3 regions of the Exiguobacterium sp. UBA3968 genome follow, and region 1 is predicted to be linked to each of the others. Evidence: riboswitches for the same ligand, from Rfam matches in the RefSeq annotation. Region 1 holds a riboswitch; each other region holds the start of a gene.
The links. Region 1 has a riboswitch for thiamine pyrophosphate ahead of B3S86_RS04905 (3-oxoacyl-ACP reductase). Riboswitches for the same ligand answer to the same signal wherever they lie in the genome.
Positions count from the first base shown of each region.

Region 2: it holds a riboswitch for thiamine pyrophosphate, as region 1 does, so the genes downstream of both, thiT (energy-coupled thiamine transporter ThiT) here and B3S86_RS04905 (3-oxoacyl-ACP reductase) in region 1, are expected to answer to the same signal.
Region 3: it holds a riboswitch for thiamine pyrophosphate, as region 1 does, so the genes downstream of both, B3S86_RS04255 (thiamine phosphate synthase) here and B3S86_RS04905 (3-oxoacyl-ACP reductase) in region 1, are expected to answer to the same signal.

Region 1 covers NZ_DGCW01000005.1:626,409-634,205, reverse strand. The annotation lists gene B3S86_RS04925 (hypothetical protein) at 1-56, opposite strand, end outside; gene B3S86_RS04920 (hypothetical protein) at 87-488, opposite strand; gene B3S86_RS04915 (hypothetical protein) at 601-807, opposite strand; gene B3S86_RS04910 (LLM class flavin-dependent oxidoreductase) at 813-2,117, opposite strand; gene B3S86_RS04905 (3-oxoacyl-ACP reductase) at 2,172-2,924, opposite strand; TPP riboswitch at 3,059-3,159, opposite strand; gene B3S86_RS04900 (hypothetical protein) at 3,600-3,737, opposite strand; gene galU (UTP--glucose-1-phosphate uridylyltransferase GalU) at 3,970-4,836, opposite strand; gene B3S86_RS04890 (glycosyltransferase) at 4,871-6,367, opposite strand; gene B3S86_RS04885 (CDP-glycerol glycerophosphotransferase family protein) at 6,748-7,797, shown strand, end outside.
Region 2 covers NZ_DGCW01000005.1:1,265,452-1,273,248, forward strand. The annotation lists gene sdaAB (L-serine ammonia-lyase, iron-sulfur-dependent subunit beta) at 1-376, opposite strand, end outside; gene B3S86_RS08410 (DAK2 domain-containing protein) at 477-2,150, opposite strand; gene B3S86_RS08415 (Asp23/Gls24 family envelope stress response protein) at 2,176-2,538, opposite strand; gene rpmB (50S ribosomal protein L28) at 2,822-3,010, shown strand; gene B3S86_RS08425 (amino acid permease) at 3,151-4,554, shown strand; gene B3S86_RS08430 (thiamine diphosphokinase) at 4,609-5,211, opposite strand; gene thiT (energy-coupled thiamine transporter ThiT) at 5,213-5,773, opposite strand; TPP riboswitch at 5,834-5,943, opposite strand; gene rpe (ribulose-phosphate 3-epimerase) at 5,966-6,622, opposite strand; gene rsgA (ribosome small subunit-dependent GTPase A) at 6,625-7,530, opposite strand; gene pknB (Stk1 family PASTA domain-containing Ser/Thr kinase) at 7,556-7,797, opposite strand, start outside.
Region 3 covers NZ_DGCW01000005.1:508,722-516,518, forward strand. The annotation lists gene B3S86_RS04225 (hypothetical protein) at 1-699, shown strand, start outside; gene B3S86_RS04230 (hypothetical protein) at 778-1,071, shown strand; gene B3S86_RS04235 (DoxX family protein) at 1,100-1,588, opposite strand; gene B3S86_RS04240 (MFS transporter) at 1,715-2,899, opposite strand; gene B3S86_RS04245 (OsmC family protein) at 3,090-3,515, shown strand; gene nagZ (beta-N-acetylhexosaminidase) at 3,512-4,732, shown strand; TPP riboswitch at 4,789-4,891, shown strand; gene B3S86_RS04255 (thiamine phosphate synthase) at 4,977-5,567, shown strand; gene B3S86_RS04260 (FAD-dependent oxidoreductase) at 5,564-6,508, shown strand; gene thiS (sulfur carrier protein ThiS) at 6,505-6,705, shown strand; gene B3S86_RS04270 (thiazole synthase) at 6,708-7,472, shown strand; gene B3S86_RS04275 (ThiF family adenylyltransferase) at 7,469-7,797, shown strand, end outside.

The DNA of each region.
Region 1 (7,797 bases):
GATAACCACATCTTAGTAAGTGCTGCTAATACGAAACAAAACCCCATCTTCTGCAAAGAAAAACCTCCACAAACAAAATAACAGTCTCAATAATGCGAAGTCCTCGCATTCCGATTCCGAGGACTTCTTGATGTTTTATCCATCACTAAAACAACAATACTCATGATGCTCAATAATGTTCCAAGAACTGAAACGAGAATTGTTGTTATGCCATTAGGAATCATAAAACCTATCGGAATTAATCCCAAGAATGTCAAAACTATAATTGATTGATACGCGATATTTATCATTTTAATCACACTGTTACTGAAAAGAGATAAAATCAACGGCAACAAAAATAATCCGACGATGATCATAAGTGAAATTTTGAATACTCCTGGTTCTTCCAAGGAAATGGTACTCTCACCTACTGAATTCTTTGAAGCAACAAATAACATTGTGATAGCTGAGCACATCATCAAAAATACTAACGTAACTCTTTTTAACATAATAACCCCTCCTTACCATAAATATACCATTTTAAATTTAAAAAATGTAATTAAAATACTACAAATATAACTTTTTAACAATTTATGAAGTGAGGTTATATCTTTTAAAATTTCATAATACTCGTGTCTGTGAGATTTCGCGATATAATTCAATTTCTTCTGGATGCCGAGCTTCCCATTCGAGATTTTGAAGCAATGAGATTTGGATCGTTCCATCCATTTCCGACATCAAGTTCGTCAATCTAAAGTCACGCCGATTCGTGTTCGGGTCTTCAAGGATTTCTTCAAAATCTTTTCGGAATTTAGCTAAAATTTCCATCTAATTTAATCGATTAAACCTAGATGCTCTCTAAATGTAGTACTTTGATAGGACACTTTAAACAATCCTCTTTTTTGTAATTCAGGAACAATCATGTCTACAAAATCTTTTAAACTTGACGGTAGTGACGGCGGCATCAAGTTGAAGCCATCTGCTACTCCCTCGTTAAACCAAAATTCCAACTGATCCACAATTTCTTCCGGAGTACCAATCAATGTCAGGTGTCCTCCTCCTGCTGCTAAATAGCCTAATAGTTCTTTGAACGTCGGATCCGTATCTTCGATAATCTCTAGAATAGTTCGGTAGCGTCCGATGGGTCCGGTAAATTCCTCGATCGATGGTAAGGCCGGAATCTTTGCTTCGAGATCCCATGTGGAGCAGTCCTGTTGCAGAAAGAAACTCAATTGTTTCAACGCATTTTCAACCGGTAATTTTTCATCTAGTTCGGCTTTTTTGGCTAGTGCCTCTTCTCTTGTTTTACCAACATACGTTACTAAGCCTGGGTATATCTTAATCTTTCGATCTGGTGATTCAGTTTGTGTAATTTTCTTATGGAGTTTTTCACGAAAAGCATGGGCTTGTCTAAAATTCCATGACACAGAATATACGGCATCCGCATGTTTGGCTGCAAGGGCAATCCCTTCTTCAGAAGCCCCCGCTTGCATCGCTACTGGCTTTCCTTGGGGACTACGCGGCGTAGACAAAGGACCTTTTACGCTGAAATAGGCTTCAGAATGATCGATAACTTGTATACGTTCAGGATCAATCAATTGGTTATCTGATCGATTCGCAAGAAAAGCCGCTTGATCCCATGATAAAAATAGCTTCTCCATCAATGTAGCGAATTCGTCCGCCTTTTTATACCGCTCTTCCCTCGGTGGAAGTGCATACATTCCGTGGTTTAGTGCTTCCCAATCTGTCATCGAGGTCACTAAGTTCCAGCCTACCCTCCCCTTCGTTACGTGATCAAGGCTTAGAAGTTGCCTTGCTACTGTATACGGATTGGAGAACGTGCTCGATATCGTAGAGACTAATCCTATATGATCCGTCACTTGAGAAATAGCCGTTAGATTAATTAATGGATCCAACCAAAAGGCAGGTAAATCCGTCGCATTGGTAGCCGGAAAAGATTGATTATCCGCAAAAAATACTGCATCTAAACATCCAGCTTCCGCTATTTGAGACAAACGCTGATAATAGCGGCTCTCTCCGATTTCTTCAATTGCAGAATCAGGCATTAACCATGCGGCTTGATGATGACCACATCCATATAACAAAACGCCGATATTTAACTGATTTCTGTTCGTCATCTTCTGTTCACGAATCCCTTCTCTTACAAGCTGAGAATTTTTAAAACGCCCGCTTTAATTCATCGTTAACCCACCATCGACTGTTACGTTTTGACCGGTAATCCCAGATGCTGCTTCTGATGCCAAAAAGGCAACCAGTTGAGCCACTTCTTCTGGGCTCGTCACTTTTTTCAACGGGGTCGATTGGGCAATAAGATTAAATACTTCAGGGGTTGTCACAGCACTCGCATCTGTGACTTTCAATAACCCACCGGAGACGACATTCACGTTTATACCGTATTGACCTAGTTCTGCGGCCAGGTTACGTGTGAAACCAATCAGACCTGCTTTTGCTGTTGTGTATTCATGATAAGGAACGACGGGGTTTTGATAGAGGTTTGTTCCAATGCTGATGATACTACCGCTCTTTCGTTCCATAAATTGTGGTAAAACACTTTGGATGGTGTGAAAAGCAGCTTTTAGCGTTCCATCCATTTGCTTTTGATAATCTTCCCACTCTAAATCGATGAACGATTTTTGAGCAACCGGATCAAATTTAAAATCTACTAATGCATTATTGACGACAACATCGATTTGACCGTAATGTGCTGTTGCGGATTGCATCATGCTCTCAACATCTTCCCGCTTCGTAACATCGGCATACAAGGCAAGTGCATTCTCTGCTCCTAGTTCGCTCACAAGCTTTTCTGCCGCCTCTTTGCTTTTATAGTAATTAATCACCACTTTAAATCCATTGTTCACTAAGACCCTTGCAATCGTCGCCCCAAGTCCTCGGCTACTTCCTGTCACTAATACTGTTCTGCTCATTCTTGTCCACTCCCTCATCCATTTTTGCAACTTAAATAGCGAAGTAGTAAACAAAAAACGCAACTCTCCAAAAGGAAAGTTGCGCACGTCTAAATAAACACATAGCAAAGAGCGACATCATCGTCTCCGCTTGTTCATCAGAGTTTACACTTTCCTACGCTAGTACGACCTAGTTCAGGTTCAAAGGGTTTGAGTAGCTACTCATCTCAGTTTAATAACACCCCTAGTGATTCTATTTAAGTTACCTTTACTTTAGTAGTCTTGTGAACACCTGTCAATGATGATGAAAGCGATTTCGTTAATAGTATTTCTTTAAAGATCGAGCGTAAAAATAGGATTATTATCTGATTCGGATTACTTTGTTACGGTCATATCTTATACTAGGCAATACTAATTATCATTTTTTCTTTCTTTAATGATGTCTTAATATACGAGCGATTCGATATTTCTGATCAATTACGTGATCTAGTAGTCCGAATCATTAATATTTGCAATGTATAAAGCTTATCTTGCGTAATCATCTTATGGGGGCCATTAAATAGTAAGTATGTCGTCTTCTCTCTTCAGTTTATATTTAATTTTTTTCGTCTTAAAGTATACGCACTCTATTTGAGAAAAATTGAACTTTGTCTTCAGTCTGAATCGACTAACTTCAGGTGGTCCTTCGTGTATCTCTTACTTTTCACTCGACTTATCCTGTAGGGAGCGCTCTACCAAAAGCACGAAAACGACTGCTGTTAGGACGCCAAGCACGCCTGGTAACACGGAAACGATCGGATCACTGAAAAATGCCGTTGGGATAATTGCTGTCATTCCCCACTTCACACCCTTCAAGATCACAAGCGATAGAAGCAAGATCAGGAAGATTGTTTTCTTTTCGACACCTGTGAAAAATTGTCATTCTGCTTTTTTATCAGCCTTCACACCGAGCCACGTTAACATATGTAGCACCTCTCTTCTCTTTTTTTCTACGTTTTGACTAGACGGATTGGTTTCATGAATTACAAAAAAACCACTCTGAATCATGTCAGAGTGGTCCATCATGTTAAATGTCTAGTGTCTTGATAAAAGCTTTCAGCTCGTCACGCATCTCTGCATCTTTCAAGGCATACTCAATCGTCGTCTTGACGAAGCCGAGTTTCTCCCCGACGTCATAGCGGTTGCCTTCGAAATCATACGCAAAGACTTGGCTATCCGCATTCAAGCGTTCAATCGCATCCGTCAATTGAATTTCGCCGCCTGCCCCTTCTCCTTGATTCGCAAGGTAATCAAAGATATCCGGTGTCAGCACATAACGTCCCATGATCGCAAGATTTGATGGTGCTGTCCCGTGTGCCGGTTTTTCGACGAATTGTTTTACATCATACAGTCGTCCGTCTTGTGAGACCGGATCAATGATGCCATAACGATGCGTATCTTCGGGACGGACTTCTTGTACACCGATGACCGATTTTTCCGTCTGTTCGTAAACGTCCATCAATTGTTTGATTGCCGGATTGTCTGACTCGACGATATCGTCCCCGAGTAAGACTGCAAACGGTTCATTCCCGATGAATTGTTTCGCTGTCAAAATGGCATGTCCGAGACCTTTTTGCTCTTTTTGGCGGACATAGAAGATGTTCGCAAGGTTCGTTGAGAATTGAACTTTCTCGAGCAATTCAGTTTTACCGGAATTTTCGAGCGTAATTTCGAGTTCTTTTTGGTTATCGAAATGATCTTCGATGGCTCGTTTATGTTTACCCGTGACGATGATGATATCTTCGATGCCGGCTTTTGCGGCTTCTTCGACGATATACTGAATCGTTGGTTTATCAAGTATCGGTAACATTTCTTTTGGCATTGCTTTTGTCGCAGGCAAGAAACGTGTTCCGAGTCCTGCTGCTGGAATAATGGCTTTTGTGATCTTTTTCATATCGTTCATCCTCTTCATCGTTCAAGTAGTAGATTTAGTTGTTCAATTCTTCTAGTAATCGTCCATAATTCTTTACAGCCGTCTCAAGGTACAGGGATGGCTTCGTCTCGACCCGCTCAAGTGGTTGTTCGACGAGTTGTACCATCGCTTGTGCGAAGGCTTCCATGTCATTGGCTGGAACGAGATATCCGTTTTCGCCATGGGCGATGATTTCACGTGGTCCGTATTTCACATCATAGGAGATGACCGGACAGCCGACATTGATACTTTCCATGACCGTCAACCCGAATCCTTCAAATTCACTCGTTAACAACGAGGCTTTCGATTCACGGAAAACTTCTGCCGGATTCGACGTAAAACCGTGGATTTCGATATCGTCCTGTAAACCGAGCTCCTCGATCAAGCGTTCCATCATCGCGAGTTGCCCTTGTTCATCCATGCCGTAAAGGACGAGTTTCGTCGTGTGACCTGACTGTTTGAAAAGTGCATAACTCTTGATTAAATGATCCATCTGTTTTTGCAGACCGAATCGACCAATGAAACAGAATTGATCTTTGACCTGGTCACGTCGTTGCGCTTGTTCTGGAACGATGAAGTGCGGAATGATTGAGATTTTCTCTTCCGGGATATTATACCGTTCTAAGATGTCTTCTTTTTGATGATTCGTCAGACTGATGAAACGTGTCACTTTATCGGACTCTGAGAACATCGTCGCGTACGATCCTTTGACGTTTGATCCGTCTAGATGCGAGTTATGGATGACCATGACCCGTTTGACGGCTGCTTTGATGTTGAGAATCGAGCGATCGAGCAAACGAGCATCGACGAACAAAACATCGCCATCTTTAAATAAACGGTTGAAGTAGTACTCAAACAAATCCTTCTCTTTTTTGAACGCTTTGTACATTCTGCCGTTTCGATATAATTGAATCAAGACGAGTTTTGGACGTGCCATTTCATTGTAGAACTTCTTACAATAGACAGCACCTTCTGAATCATACAACTCCTCCATCATTTTCCCGTGATGGACGGGTGAGTAGATCGTCTTGCGGTGCAATTGACCGTAGACGTTGTATTCCCAGCGCTCGACCTTTTTAGGCGATGCTTTCGTCATGAAATCTTCGAATTCGACGACTTGCGTCTCCGGATAGAATTTACGATAGAGGACGTATTCACCCTCTTCATCATAATAGCGAACGGCATCACTGCCTTTTTTCTCAACGCTTTTCAACCCTTCGATTTCACGCGCCGATTCTTTGACGATCGGCTTGTTCCGAAAACGGGTTGTCGGAATGCTCAATAATTTATAATCGGATAACCAATCATAAATGTTTTCGAATTGGACCATTGGACCGACTTTTTCTTCAGCTCGGAACTGTTCGTACACTTCCATGTAGTTGGCATTGTAGTTCGTCGTGACGATCGTCGAACCAACACTCAATTCTTTTTCCATGAGTGCAATCCGACTCAACAGTGATTTCGTTCTACCACCGTGTTTCGGTGGTAATGTCGATGTAACAGTATACAGCATCTGTAATTACTCTCCTCTACCCTTTAAGATCGATCTCTCTTTTTTTTGTGTGAGGTCAACCTATATATCTTACCGAATCTGCTATTTTCTAAACGTGTCTTGTTCAGACAGTTAAAACCAATACAATTTCTATTTATCCCCTTTTTTACGAACAAAGTCAATTATTTTTGCATAATATCCAATCATTGTCATGGTTCTGCAACTAGTAGTTCGTAAAGCTGAACGAGCTGTCGATTCTACCCAACAAGTTTAAGGAGATAAACGACGCTTCACTGATTTTCATTCAAACTACATCTTTGCAGAAATCGGAAGATATTGTATGGTGAAGGATGTAACAGAGATACCATATGATTCAGAGTGAGAAAGGAAGCCATGCATCAATGAAAATCACCTGTCGTGACCATACGTTTTTGATCGAGAATCTCCCGCAACAAACCCTATATTTAGCTATTAACGAACAACATATACCTGTACAACAAACAGAAACAGGTTTTTCGCTATCGGTCGATGCGTTACTCAGTATCTTCCGAAAAAAGAATCATCCCATTAAATTCGTCGATGAACTTGGAACACCAGTCTCATTCAAACATCTTTCCAAGCCACTGGACATCGCACCGAACAGTTACATCAAACAAGGGAAACATTCCTATTTCATCTTCATCGACCAGGACGATGAGCTCAGTCTGATCTATAACAAAAAACCGTCCATCATGAATTTTTACGACCGAGATGTCCAGTTTGAGGGCATGACGCGTCAAGACGACGTGCTTCTATTGAAGTTTTCGTTTCACTCGAAATATGTCGAAGTCGCGCAACCGAGTTGCTTCGTTAAATTCAGACATCAGGAACAAAAAATCGCTCTACCGATTGAACGCTTCACCGTCACACCAGTCGACGCCTGTCGCTTCAGAACCGAAGTCGAAGCCGTGATCGATAAAGAACTCGTTGAGCAGTTGCTCGGTGACCGGTATACATACGATGCCTTTAACGCGAACATCTACGATCTTTTATTTGGCTTTTCGATTCGTGAGATGCCGATATCTGGATTCACCCCCCGGATTCGTCACTTTAAAAATCATCCAGAACTCTTGCATGACGAGCACTGGTTGCCGTTAAATGAGCAATACGATGTGTTGGTTCGTCCCTATTCGACCGTGTCGGAACGCCTTGCAATGCGTCTAATCCCGGTGCCAGTCGAGACTGTCGAATATTATGCAGAACCCCGACCGTTACTTGGACTGGATCCCACTAAGAAGACGATCGTCTGTTATGAATACCCGGATAAAGCACAAGATAATGGGATGATCTTCTTCAAGTACCTTGTTGACCAGCACCGGAAACAGTTCAACATCTACTACATCATCAGTAGGTCGAGTCCGGACCTCAAAAATCTTGCCGGATATGAGAACCATATCGTGTTCTATAAATCT
Region 2 (7,797 bases), 640 kb from region 1:
CAATTGAAATACCGACCAATTCAAACTCTTCTACTCCATTCGTCAAATGGACACGAGCCGTATTCGGATGATCCGTCAACGCTTCACTCGTCTCGAAATGAATCTCAATCCCTTTCGACTTCGCGATATCGATCGATTGCGGAATCCGGTCGTCAAACGTATCGTATCCGAGAACACCGCCGATGATGGCGACATCCGTTCCATGTCCACGATACGTATCAGCGAATGAACCGTAAAACGTGATGTGGATGACAGTAGGCGTTTCCCCGAATAATTTACCCGCCATCAATCCAATCCGTGCAGCCCCTGCTGTATGCGAGCTCGATGGACCAACCATGACTGGTCCGATGATGTCAAAGACGCTACGATATTTCATTTCTTTTCCCCTCTCTATGAAACAAACGAAATCCCACCTCTATTATCGCAGATGGTGGGATTCGTGAAAAGGCTAGTCGCCCTTTTTCAGTATGATGGTTTTATTCGACGCTTAAAATGTACGAATAAAGTGGTTGTTTGCCGTCGTGGACTTCCACTTCAGCATCCGGATTAACCGATTCGATGTACGCGACGAGGTCGTCGACTTCTTCTGTCGAAACGCCTTCACCGTAAAGAACTGTGATGATTTCGTCGTCCTCTGTGACGAGTGTATCGACCAGTTTCTTGACAGCACCAAGACTCGAAGTGTCCGTAGCAACGATTTGTTTTTCAGCAATCGCCATGTGATCGTCTTTCTTGATTTCAACACCATCAATATTCGTATCACGAACGGCATATGTGACTTGACCCGACTTCACAGCTGCGATCGCATCCTCCATGTGTGCTTCGTTCTCTTCAACAGTCGCTTCCGGATTATAGACGATCGTCGCCGCCAAACCTTGTGGGACTGTCTTTGATTTCACGACAGTTACGCCACAATTCGCAACAGAAGCTGCTTGTTCAGCGGCCATGATGATGTTCGAGTTGTTCGGATAAACATAGACATGTTCAGCGTGTGCATCCTCGATCGCCTTGACGATGTCTTCCGTTGACGGGTTCATCGTTTGTCCGCCTTCGATGACGACACTGACACCGAGTGATTTAAAGAGTTCACTGATACCTTCACCCATTGCGACTGTCACGAGGGCTGCTTTCGCTTTTGTCTTCGGTGCAGCGACTGGAGTGACTTGGTTCGCGCCCTCTTCTTCGAGGATCGTCGAGTGTTGTTGACGCATATTTTCAATCTTAACAGCAACGAGCTCACCGAAACGTTGTCCTTTTGTGATGACTTCTCCTGGCGTTTCGACGTGGACGTGAACTTTAAGGAGCTCTTCGTCCGCGACGACGAGCAACGAATCACCGAATTCCGCTAATTCGTTCCGGAATGCTTCTTCACTGAACGGCGCATTTGCTAACTTGTCATCTTGGAAGCGAACCATGATTTCCGTACAGTAGCCGTAATGGATCTCTTCTGTCGACATGAAGCTTTGAGCCGATTTATGATGCTCTGCTTCGACGAGTGCTTCCATGACAGGCGCATGCGGTTTGTCGAGTTCTTTTCCTTCGAGTGTCGCGAGGAATCCTTCATAGATACAGACGAGACCTTGACCACCAGAGTCAACAACGCCGACTTCTTTTAATACCGGAAGAAGTTCTGGTGTACCGTCGAGCGATACTTTCGAAGCTTCGACGAGTTGACGCATCAACTCTAAGAAATCCGTCGTCGTCTCAGATTGTGCGATAGCAGCGACAGCTGTTTCACGGGCAACCGTCAAGATTGTTCCTTCGACCGGTTTCATGACTGCTTTGTATGCTGTATCGACACCTTTTTGTAACGCATCTGCGAATTCCTTCGTATCAATCGTTGTTTTGCCTTCGATTGATTTCGAGAATCCACGGAACAATTGACTTAAGATGACGCCAGAGTTTCCGCGCGCCCCCATCAATAATCCACGTGCGAAGACGTTCGCGACTTCCGATACAGAATCCGAAGTTGATTTACCTGCTTCTTTCGCACCTGAAGTCATCGTCAAATTCATGTTCGTTCCCGTATCACCATCTGGCACAGGGAAGACGTTCAATGAATCGACGAAATCTGCATTTTGATAGAGATTCGCCGCACCATTTTGAATCATCTTGACTAACTGCGCTCCTGTTAAACGATCTACACTCACTAAAGTTTCCTCCTCTATTCCCGCTTTAGACATTCGTCAAGCGGACTCCTTGGACAAAGATGTTCACAGATGTCACGTCAAGACCTAGTGCCTGACTGAGCGTGTATTTCACGCGACTCTGTACGTTGTTCGCCACCTCTGAGATTTTCGTTCCATAGCTTACGATGATATGCATATCGATATGGACCTGCTCTGAAGCCTGTCGAACAATGACACCGCGTGCAAAGTTCTCACGTTTTAAGAGTTCAGCAAGACCATCCTTGATTTGAGACTGGGATGCCATACCAACGACACCAAAACATTCCATTGCTGCGCCGCCCGCAAGTTGCGCGACGACATCATTATCTACATCAATCTTTCCATAGGTCGTTTTCATCTCGATCGCCACCTGAGTAGCCCCCTTTGAATATTGTATTCTTCTCATAATTCTACTATAAGGACCTACTATTGAAAAGTCGCCGTACTGACTATACAATGAATAAGTGAAAAATAGTAGCGGTCAAATGAACTTTTACCATCATCCTCATCCATTATTTTAAATTTCGAGGTTGTCTGTCAAGTTTTTTTCTTGTCAGCTACTTTTTTTATGTTGCAACCGCCCTGACACCATGCTAAGATAGCAAAGTGTCTATTAGGACGAACGCAAAACAACATAAAAGGAGGCGGAACGCATGGCACGTAAATGCTACGTTACTGGGAAATCGCCAAAGTCGGGTAACAACCGTTCACACGCATTGAACAAAACAAAACGTACTTGGGGAGTCAACGTACAAAAAGTACGTATCCTCGTCGACGGTAAGCCGAAAAAGGTTTGGGTTTCAGCTCGAGCTCTTAAATCAGGTAAAGTCGAACGCGTATAAGGCGCAACCACCGGATGGGAATCTTCCCTTCCGGTTTTTTTATGCCCTCATTTATTTTTCTCATAAACTAATTGTCGCTTTTATTGAAAACGCTTACAATAGGAACGTACTTTATTTTGTCAGAATTGGGGGAAGTCATCATGCAACTCAAACGAGAGATGACGAGTCGACACCTGTTCATGATTTCACTCGGCGGAATCATCGGAACAGGCTTATTTTTAGGGTCAGGGTTAACGATTTCACAAGCAGGACCTCTCGGGGCGGTCCTCAGTTACATCGTGGGTGGGACCATCATGTATCTGACGATGTTATGTCTAGGAGAATTAGCGGTCTATCTGCCGGTCTCGGGGTCATTTCAGACCTATACGACCCGCTTCATCGGACCAGGAATCGGCTTTGCCGTCGGTTGGATTTATTGGCTCGGCTGGGCCGTGACGGTGGCACTCGAAATTACAGCTGCCGGCAGTTTGATGGACCGCTGGTTTCCGAACGTACCCGTTGTCGTCTGGTGTACCGTCTTTACGGTCTTACTGTTCGGTCTGAATGCCGTCTCCGCCAAAGCATTCGGTGAAGCTGAATTCTGGTTCTCGAGTTTGAAGGTCCTCGCGATCCTGTTCTTCATCATTCTAGGTGGCGCTGCTTGGTTCGGCTGGTTACCGATGGAAGCAGATCGCCCAACATCGTTATTTGCGAACTTTACGGCAAGCGGTTGGTTTCCAAACGGGATTCTCGGTGTCTTGACGACGATGATTGCCGTCAACTTCGCCTTCCAAGGAACGGAATTGATTGGTGTTGCGGCTGGGGAGTCCGACACGCCCGAAAAATCGATTCCAAAAGCGATCCGCAATACAGTCTGGCGGACGTTCATCTTCTTCGTCTTATCGATTACGATCGTTGGTGCATTAATTCCGTATGAAACAGCTGGCGGAGTCAGCAGTCCGTTCATCATGGTCTTTGATGCGATCGGTATTCCGTACGCTGCTGATTTGATGAACATCGTCGTCTTGACGGCACTGTTGTCCGTCGGAAACTCCGGATTATATGCGGCGACTCGGATGTTATGGGCAATGGCGCAAGAAGGGATGATTTCAAAGAAATTATCTTACGTCAATGCACGTGGTGTGCCGATGCGGGCGTTGCTCTTTACGATGATGTTCGCGATGTTATCGCTTCTGACCGCATTTTTCGCAGAAGATACCGTCTTCATTTGGCTCTTGTCCTTAGCCGGACTCGGGGCTCAAGTCGGCTGGATTTCAATCTCTGCTTCGCAGCTTGCATTTCGTCGTCAGTTCGTCCGAAACGGACACGATCTATCCGAACTGAAATTCAAGACACCACTCTATCCGGTGTTACCACTGATTTCGTTGACACTTAACGTCGTCGTCCTCGTCAGTCTTGCGTTTCAAGCGGATCAACGAATCGCTCTATACATCGGTGTTCCTTTCTTCCTTGTCATGTGGGGAAGTTATCATCTCTTCGTCAAAGGAAAACATCTATCCGCTCAAAGCGACATCCGTGTCGCCCCTTCTCAACTCGAAGAATAATTTCATCTAAAAAGAGGCCGCGGAGTCATCCACGGCCTCTTTCCTATGATTGTGCTATTCCTTAAGCGTCCGCATCATCAATAGTTCTCCTTGATGGAGCTCTACCTTCGCTTCTGACGCACACCATTCATTACTGACGGTCAAGGAACCTCCGACCGGTACTGGATGTGCATCAAGTGGATATTTGACTCCGGATAAGCTTAAAGTCGATGGTACGAGTGGAATGAACGAAAGATAATGATAGCTCCCTGCTTCGACTGCATACGTTCCCTCAGCCAAGTATCGTACCTCTTCTCGTTTCGTCACGAGTCGTGCCTCTGGGTATCGCTTCAATAGATATACATTTTGGACGGTCATGTCGAGCCGCCCACCTGTCGCCCCGATAATGAAGGTATCCTCAAACTGTTTCTCCTCTGAGACTGTACGAAGTGCCAGTTCGAGATCCGTTTCATCTTTCTCGGCCGGATGAACGATTGCCCCTTCTGGTACATAACCAAGCGAATCAAAATCACCAATCGTCAGGTCGCATGTCAGCCCAAACGCTTCAATCGTCTGAACACCACCGTCGACACCGACGATAAAATCACCTGGCTGACAAAACGTCCGTAAATCCGGCGCTTCTTCTCGCGGACCGGCACAGACGAGAATCGCCCGCATCTCAGACGCCTCGTGCCGAATAACGGAGTAAGCGTGGCGCAGTCGTAAATAAAAGACCCGCAACGACACCACAAAGAACGTAAGACGGTACCATGTATGTCGCGTTATAAATCAATGAATACGGTACGACTGGACCTTCGGCATACTCGGCAAAAAAGACGATTCCACTGATGACATGACAGATATAACGGAGTCCTGCGCCTAATAACGTCGCCAGGAGAACGAACGCCATCAAGCTTTTCTTTTGTCCATTGCGTGCGGCTAGTCTGACTTGACGCGCGAACAGACCACTTAATCCGACGACACCATACGCAATCGTATAGTCAAGCATCGGTTGAACGATCGTCAAGACTTGTGGAGCGAACATCAATTGAATCGTACCGACAAGCGCTCCCGTGACGACCCCTCCGACGACCCCGTGGCGAAATGCCATGACGAAGATCGGTAACATCGCTAAGCTGATCGAGCCACCTTGTGGCATTTTGAATGGAATCAGTAAATCAAAGACGACTCCGAGACTGGCGAAGATGGCAATTTCCATCATCATTTGTAACCGTTTCATGCTATTTTCCTCCTTTATTGTACGAGAGGACGCAAAAAGGCAGTACGACGAACGCCGTACTGCCTGCGTGCGCCACATCCCTACGTCCGTTTGAACGGAACAGGTTCGAAGGGTTAAAGTCTAAAAGACTCCTCTCAGCCGCTTTTCAAGCGACACCCCTTGCGGTCATCATATTTCGTTTTCTCGTTCTTATTATACGGCAGCCCCTTGACGAATGCTAGTAATCGCTTCCGCATAATCTGGTGCATTGTAGATTGCTGATCCTGCGACGAGAACGTTCGCACCGTTATCGATGCAAAGCTTTGCCGTTTCCGGATTGACGCCACCGTCAATCTCGATTTCAAATGTCAGACCGCGATCTGCTTTCATTTGCGCAAGTGATGCGAGTTTTGGCATGACACGCTCGATGAAGGCTTGTCCACCGAAGCCCGGATTGACCGTCATCAATAAGACCATATCGACATCCTCAAGGACGTGTTCAATCGTTGATAATGGCGTATGGGGATTCAAGACGACTCCTGCCTTTGCGCCCGCTGCTTTGATTTGTTGCAAGACACGATGGACATGATTCGTCGCTTCGACGTGGAACGTCACGATGTCCGCCCCTGCTTTGACGAAATCCTCGACGAAACGTTCTGGCTGGTCGATCATCAAATGGACATCGAGAATCATATCCGTCTTTTGACGTAAGCTGCTAAGCACAGGTAATCCAAATGAGATGTTCGGTACGAACTGACCGTCCATGACATCAAAATGGATATAGTCCGCGCCTGCTGCTTCGACTGCTTTAACATCGCGTTCGAGATTCGCAAAATCTGCTGATAAGATAGATGGTGCAATTTTAATCATCTTCAATACCTCCGGGCTCGATTCTTGATTTCGTCTATAAACATACCATAGTTCTCATAACGAGAGGACATGATTTCTTGGGCTTCGACGGCTTCCTTGACGGCACAACCGGGTTCATTCAAATGCAAGCAACCTCGGTATTTGCAATCATCTTGTACAGCCACGAATTCAGGGAAGCTCCACCGTACATCCTCGATTTCCATATCATACGGAAAATCGAGGTTCGAGAAACCTGGCGTATCGGCAATCAATCCTTCGGCAAGCGGCATCAATGTGACGTGGCGCGTCGTATGACGTCCGCGTCCGAGTGATTTCGAGATGGCACTTGTTTCTAAATCAAGAGAGGGCTCCAGTGCATTGAGCAATGAACTTTTCCCAACACCGGATTGTCCGGCAAGAACGCTCGTTTTCCCGGCCAGTAACGGACGGACTTGTTCAACACCTGTCAATGTCTCACTTGATGTCTCGATGACCGTATAACCAATCTTCCGGTAAGCGGCAATTGCCTCTCTAACTGCAGGACCTTTGACATCATCAAGCAAGTCCATCTTCGTTAACAGGATGACGGGTTGGATTTCCTTCGCTTCGATCAAGACGAGGAAACGATCGAGCAAGTGCGCTGAAAAATCAGGTTCTGCAGCCGAGACGACAAGCAACGCTTGATCGATATTCGCGACAGGCGGGCGTACTAAAAAGTTGTCCCGCTCCTTCACTTCGAGAATATACCCGGTCTCACTTTCGATATGAAGAACGACTTCGTCTCCAACGACTGGACTGATGCCGCGTTTTCGGAAATTCCCTCTTGCCCGTGAACGGACCTCTCCTTCTGGTGTCATGACATCATAAAAGCCACCCTGCAGGCGTATGATCGTTCCTTCTCGATTCTCTTCGATGCGTTGTTCCGTCATCCTATGCACTCCTTTTTCATCACATTCACTGTGCGTCTTTTGCTTGATTGTACGTGATGGTTTTTGAACGATACACCGTATCGTCTTTATAAATCGTAATCTTGCCTTCTTCTCCCGGATCAATCGTCACCGGCACGTCGAATGTCTCATCTTGATCAATCGATTCCTCGATGACGGTCCGCTTCCCTTTCGCATCTTCCGTCTCAATCCGGATGACTTGTTTCGGTGGTTCCTCGTCCTCGTTCTCGCTGACCGCGTCATAGACGA
Region 3 (7,797 bases), 120 kb from region 1:
GGATCATGGGAGCTACAGTCATGGAAACGTGGAACGGAAAAGGTGCAGACCTATTCTTTACCGAAACCGGCAAAGACTAAAGGCATCCACTATAGTCCGTTTCAACGAACGAAACAAAAGTTATATGTTCAACGTATTGGCGATGTTGTACAAAAACCAGGTACAAATCATATCTATGCTATTGATTTAAAGAAAAAAACAGTCCGATTAATGGATTTACCGCTTCAACTAACAGAAGATGATGAGGTACTCGCCATCTATCAGAATCGTGTCCTATACCGAAAGATGACTAATGCTGCTAAGACTAGAGTTTATCTGAGAGACAACACAACATCGACACGATTAAAGTTCCTTGAAGTTGAAGACATGTGGGAGACACGCGTGATAGACGAAGGTGCGGTCGTAGGGATGACAGAGAACATGACTGAAACGAAAGTGAAATGGTCGACATACGACTTACGAACGAAGCAATTCACGCAGCATCGTTATGATTTACCTAAACGAGATGCCAATGAAGTGCAACGGTATACGTCGACAATCCTTGAGAACAACCTAGTTTATTCCTTTATCGAAACAAAGAAAAATGGCGTATCGGTAATCGTGCTAGATCCTCAGACAGAAGAGGTACGATATGAAGGAACGATTAAATACAATACACCTAAGAGTGACCTTCAGCTCAACGAGATGACTATCAACTGAATCACGAAAAAATAGTAAAATTTTTGAAACTTTTAGTTTTCTTCCAACGTATAAAGACTATACAAGGGGGGAACTCACATGCAATTCTTGATTTTTGTCATCTTCGCAGGTGCTCTGTATTGGTTCTACTACAGCTTCTTACTGGGGTATCGTAAGAAAAACATCACGCTGACGTTCGACGATCGGTTTTATTCACTCGACGAACATGTCGCAGCAATCGAACAAAAGCTTGCAATGGATGGACGTTCAGCGCGTTATCTCGGTGACCGTCGCTTTGAAGTCGATGGCAAACCTTATCTGTTCCTCGAGCGGACAGTCCCAGTCGGCGGGGTTCCGACACAGCAGACGATTCTCGAGCAACAAAAAAAATAACTCTCCCGCGTTTGGGAGAGTTTTTTCGTTAGACCGGAATCCGGTCGAGGGGATGTGGTTGTTGCGACGAACGATACCAGCGCATCATCCAGTGATCAATACCGATTTGATACGCAAAGCGTCCTGCAGCAAGTAAGACGATTGAGGCTGCTAAGAACAACGGGTTTAACGCAATCGTTCCAGCAAGTAAGTAATTGAGATTCATGATGCTCCCGACGACCAGTGCAGGAACAGTCAACAGACTGAGAATCAACAAGATCCCGACGACGAGTTCCGCGAACGGAATCAAGACGTTGATCAGCCCGACGTTTGGTAAGGCGAGTTGCTCGATCCACGTCGTGTACCACGAACTGACGAGTGCGTCTTCGCCTATTGCTTTCGTTAGCGCCCCTTCAAGAAACGGTTTTGCATCAAAGCCATTGATGTACTTGCCGATCCCGGCGATGAACCACTGAATTCCGAGCCAGAGCCGGATGATCGTCAATAAACTGATGCCGATGATGTGTAATGCTTTCACTTTCAAACACTCCTCTACTACAACATAGTCCCCATCATACTGAAAAATCATCAGTAAGATGGGGACTATCATCATAACGTCATCGAACCGTCATCGACCTGTTACAAAAAAGGATAAGGTAGCCGTTCATGACCGCTGATCGAGACGATGACTGATTGCAGTTAATAAAGCAGCGACAAGCGCAACAAGCCCACCGACCAGTGCCGTGTTCATCATCGGGCCGTTCGCATAAACGATGCCACCGAGTGCCGAACCGAAGGCAATCCCGACATTACTCGCAACCGGCATCAAGGAAGCGGCGAGTCCTTTTGCTTCCGGATTGAACTTTTCGGCGAGGTCAATCAAGTAGATTTGTGTCGAAGTCGTCAATAAAATCGACATCAATGACATCAAGGCGATGTTAAACAGACCAAGTGAAAGGGATACTGTCGTGAAATATAATGCAGCAAGGACGATTGCTTGCACGACGAAGACGAACCGTAAGCGACCCATCGGATTTTTACTTGCAATCTTGCCGGCAAGGATGTTACTGAAGATCGAGACGACACCGTAAGCGAGCAGGATCGGACTAATCCATGTCTTCGCGATGCCGAGTTCCGTTTGCAGGATCGGCACGAGGTACGTGTAGACGACGTAAGTTGCTCCGAAGCCGAACGACGGAATGAAGAAGGCAATCAGGATCCGTGGATTAGCGAGCAATCCAAGCTGCTCCTTGATTGAACCGGAGCCCGTCGATTGCTGGACGGGAACGATCTTCCACACAGCGAGGAACGCAATCATTCCCATGACTGTCGTCAGCCAAAACGTGGCTGCGAAGCCAGCGTGTTGACCGATGAACGTACCGATCGGAACACCGAGGACGTTCGCGAGTGTAAAACCACCAAAAATGAACGAAACGGCGACACCGCGCTTCGCGACAGGTACGCCATCGCTTGCGACGACCATTGCGAGCGAGATCAAGACACCGGTCAGGATGGCAGTCAGGATGCGGGTTGCGAGCAATACTTCGTAACTTGGAGCAAAACTACTGGCAAGGTTCAGTAAGACCCAAGCGAGTAACAGACGTAGGATCAGGCGACGCCGTTCCAGGTGACCGGTCAGCGACATTACAATCGGTGTACCAATCGCAAAGGAGATGGCAAATGCCGAGACGAGCGTACCGGCTGTTGCGATCGTGATATTAAGAGCTGAGGAGATTTCAGCGAGGATCCCGACGATGACGAATTCGCTTGTTCCGAGAACGAACGTCAGGAGCGACAACGTGGCGATCAACAGCCAATCGCGTCGACTTAAACGAGTAGTAGGTGACATGGATGATTCCTCAATTCTAGCGCTTGCGCGCGAAACTATGAGTAACAGGATAGCATGAAACGATTTCGTCGGGTATCGCAAAGCGAGATTTCGGGAAAAGAACCATTATTCGAAATAGCGTGTGAATTTCCAGGCTTGCTGTTTTTTGCGTATACTACAGAAGAGGACTACTGACAAAGGAGTGGAAACGATGCAAGCGACAGTGACATGGAACAAACAGATGGGGTTTAGTGGACAGACGGAATCAGGGCATCATCTTGCGATGGATGCAGCACCGGAGAACGGTGGCGAAAATCAAGCACCACGACCGACTGAACTGCTGCTACATGCCGTTGCCGGCTGTACTGGAATCGACATCGTCTCGATTTTAGAGAAGATGCGCTTGACGATTACTCATTTCGAAATGGATATCGAAGGGGAACGGGCAGAGGATCATCCGCGGCGCTTTACGTCGATCTCGATTCATTACCGGCTTGAAGGTGATCTCCCGGAAGATAAGGTCCGTCGCGCCATCTCGTTATCAAAAGATAAATATTGTTCGGTTTCGCAATCCTTGAACGCTGAGATTTCCGTCTATTATTCCATCAATGGTGTCCGGAGCGAGGATTCTTTGTGAAGAAAGTAGCACTGATCGGTTGCCTGTTGCTTGCAGGGTGTGCGCAGGAGACGACGGAACCAACGAAACCATCACAACCAGCAACGAAGCAACCGACGGAGGCGAAGAAATCAAAGCCTGAGCCGACAAAGGAAGAACAACAACAAGCACGATTAAAGCAGCAACTTGAAGCGATGTCGACGTCAGAAAAGATCGATCAACTGCTCTATATCGGAGTTGCCGGAACGGAACTTTCAGCAGCTGACCGGAAATTGTTGCAGACGCATGCGATCGGTGGGGTCTTACTGCTTGGTGGGAATATTACGTCAGAAGATCAACTCTTGACGTTCACGCGTGCCATTCAAGAAACGAACCAAAAACCGTATGCCTTCGTCGGGGTTGATGAAGAGGGCGGACGGGTCAGCCGGGTACCGGATCAACGATTACGTCTCCCGACGAGTCAACGGATGGCGCAAGGTGCAGATGCTGCAAAAATGGAAGATGTCGGACGTACGCTCGGTCACCTGTCACGATTTTATGGGTTCAACATGGACTTCGCACCGGTCCTTGACGTCAATAGCAATCCGAACAATCCAATCATCGGCGACCGTGCGTTAAGTGCTGATCCGAAGACCGTCGCGACTCTCGGTACGGCCCTGATGCATGGGATGCAAGAGACGGGAACGATTCCGGTCGTCAAACATTTTCCCGGTCACGGCAATACGAGTGTCGATTCCCATGTCGGTTTGCCGAAAGTGACAGCATCAAAGGAAGAACTGAAGCGAACGGAACTGTTACCGTTCCAAGAAGCGATTCAAGAGGGCGCCGAGATGGTGATGGTCGCCCATATTCTCTATCCCGCGTATGACGATCAAAATCCATCTTCGCTCTCGAAGCCGATCTTGACTGACCTCTTGCGTCAACAACTCGGATTCAAGGGTGTCATCATCACGGATGACCTTGTCATGGGGGCGATCACGAAACGATATGGTCTCGCGGAAGCGGCACGCCAGGCACTTGTCAATGGAGCAGATATGGCGATGTTTTCGGAAGCAGGTGCCTATCCGAAGGTCCACACCGAAGTGATGCAAGCCGTTAAAGAAAAAACGTTGTCGTCAGAGATGCTCGATGCTAAAGTGATGCGGATCTTAACGCTGAAGCAGACCTATGCCGACAGCCAGAAGCAACAGCGACCGACGAAATCGGAGCTTATTCAGCAAGTGGAAGCGCTCAACTAGGACTAGCGAAGCAAAGCGACTCATGCTAGACTAATGGGGCAAGCCAATTAAACACGAAAAGACACTAGGGGAGTCTCGCAGCAGACTGAGACGGAAGTATCCGGACCCTTTGAACCTGATCTAGTTCGTACTAGCGGAGGGAAGTGGCTCGAAACCTTAGATATCCTTAGCGCTTCAGCGCATTTTCGGACCACTCCCTTCAACATCGGGAGTGGTCCTTTTTCGTATCGAAAGGAAGAACATGATGCGTCTACATCTGATTTCGACGGGATCCATCAATCCACGCGATGGAGTGGAAACCTTTCAATCGCTTCAACCATATACGGATCAGCTTCATCTTCGAGAACCAAATTTGTCGGCAACAGAATTGTTAGATCTGATTGACGCGCTCCTTGCAAAAGGGTATTCGTCTGATCAATTAACCGTTCACGACCGGGTCGACGTCGCCCATGTCGCTGGCATCGGTGTGCAATTGACGCGACGTTCCTTACGTGTCCGCGATGTTCGGCGACACTTTCCGAATCTCATCATCGGGAAATCCGTCCACTCTCTGGCAGAAGCACTTGCAGCGGAAGCGGAAGGAGCCGACCGACTGCTGTACGGTCATATTTATCCGACAGCGTCGAAACCAAACGTGCCACCGCGAGGGATCGATGCCTTGAAGCAAGTTGTCACTTTCACGACGAAACCAGTCATCGCAATCGGCGGGATCACTCCTGATCGCATTCCTGAGATTGCAGCGACCGGTGCAAGCGGAGTCGCCGTCTTATCCGGTATTCTCGGTCAAGCGGACCCGCATGCTGCCATTCAGCGTTATCAGGGGGTACGGGTATGACGGATCACATCATCATTGGTGGTGGAGTCATCGGTTTGACGCTTGCTTACAGTCTCGCTTGTCAGAACGAATCCGTTCTTGTCCTTGATCGCGGAACATGCGGACAAGGGACGAGTCGGGCGGCTGCCGGGATGCTTGCGACGGACATCGAGCTGAGAGAAGAATTGCATACGCTTGCCGCGCGAAGTCGCCGTCTGTATCCGTTACTTGCGCGACGCCTCACGCGCGAGACCGGGATCGATTGTGGCTACCGGGAACAACCATTTTTATTGAAACAAAATGGGCAAGAATACTTATTTCCATCGGTCGGTCAAATCGATCCGCGACGATTAACGACTGCATTGATGCATGTCTTACGAAATCGTGGGGTACCAATCGAAGAACAGGTGGACGTCACGCGAATCGAGGAGAGTAATGATTTCATTAGGGTTGAGTCGAACACGGGAACGTGGACGGGACGAACGGTGACGGTTGCTGCCGGACGCGGGTCCCAAGCCTTGCTCGATACAGCTGGCATTTCGATTGCGACATATGGGGTCAAAGGGGAGTGTCTCGCAGTCCGTCTCGCGGGTCAGCCGTTACGCTCGATCCTGTTTGATGACGCCGTCTACCTCGTACCGAAAGCGGACGGACGGATATTGATCGGTGCGACCGAACTACCGCACGACGAGACTATCGGTGTTAGTGTCGCAGGAGTCACGTCACTGCTTCAAGCAGCAGAGCGTCTCTATCCACCGATCCGTGATGCTGTCATCGAAGAAGTCTGGTCAGGCGTACGACCACAAACAGAGTCCGGCTTGCCATATATCGGAGTCGCTGATTCATCCCGGCGGATCTTTATAGGGACGGGGCATCATCGGCATGGCATATTACTCGCACCGGCGACAGCGGAAGTCTTGGCAAACACATTACGGTTGACTCTAAAGGAGGAAGTTCGATGAACATTACGATTAACGGCAACGACCACACCATTGAACAGATTGAGACGATTGAGGACATGCTCACGCAACTTGGCTTAGGGGAAAAACTCGTCATCGTCGAACAGAACCGACAGATCATCGACCGCGGAGCTTACGATCAAACGGTCGTTCGGAACAATGACATATTCGAAATCGTTCATTTCGTAGGAGGAGGATAAACATGCTACAAATTGGAGAAAAGACATTCGAATCACGGTTATTACTCGGAACGGGGAAATATACGGATGCTACGGTACAGCAGGAGGCCATCGATGCGTCCGCTTCACAAATCTTGACGTTCGCTGTCCGGCGGCTCGATCTCTTCGACAAACAACAATCGAATTTCTTGGAGTCGCTTGATTTAACGAAGTACGATTTACTACCGAACACGGCTGGTGTGAAGACAGCGGAAGAAGCGGTTCGGCTAGCAAAGCTTGCGCGGGCATCCGGTATGTGCGACATGGTCAAGGTCGAAGTGATTGGGTGCGATAAGACATTACTACCTGACCCAATCGAGACGTTACGGGCTTCTGAAGAGTTACTTAAAGAAGGATTCATCGTTTTACCGTATACATCGGACGACGTCGTCCTTGCACGACGACTCGAGGAACTCGGCTGTCATGCCATCATGCCGGCTGCGTCACCGATCGGTTCCGGGCAAGGCATCCTCAATCCGCTCCACCTAAAGTTCATCATCGAGCAGACGACGGTGCCTGTCATCGTCGATGCTGGAATCGGTTCTCCAACTGACGTTGCCTATGCAATGGAACTGGGAGCGGATGGTGTCTTATTGAACTCCGCTGTAGCTCATGCCCAGGATCCGGTCAAGATGGCGCGCGCGATGCGACTAGCCGTCGAAGCAGGGCGCTTCGGATACGAAGCGGGACGAATCGAGAAGAAACAGTATGCAGTCGCGAGTAGTCCAACGAGTGGATTGATTCGATGACACGTTATTCACGCCAAACTCGATTTCAACCGATCGGAGAAGCAGGACAAGCACGCTTCGCAGCAGCAAAGGTACTGATCATCGGGATGGGGGCACTCGGAACAGCATCGGCAGAACAACTCGTTCGCGCCGGTGTCGGCGTCGTCCGAATCGTCGACCGCGATTATGTCGAGTGGAGTAATCTACAACGGCAACAACTCTATACGGAGGACGATGCACGGCACATCGTACCGAAGGCGATTGCTGCAAAAGCGCGGCTTGAAGCGATTAATTCGACGGTGACGATCGAAGCACATGTATTAGATGTCGACCGGGCAGCGCTGAC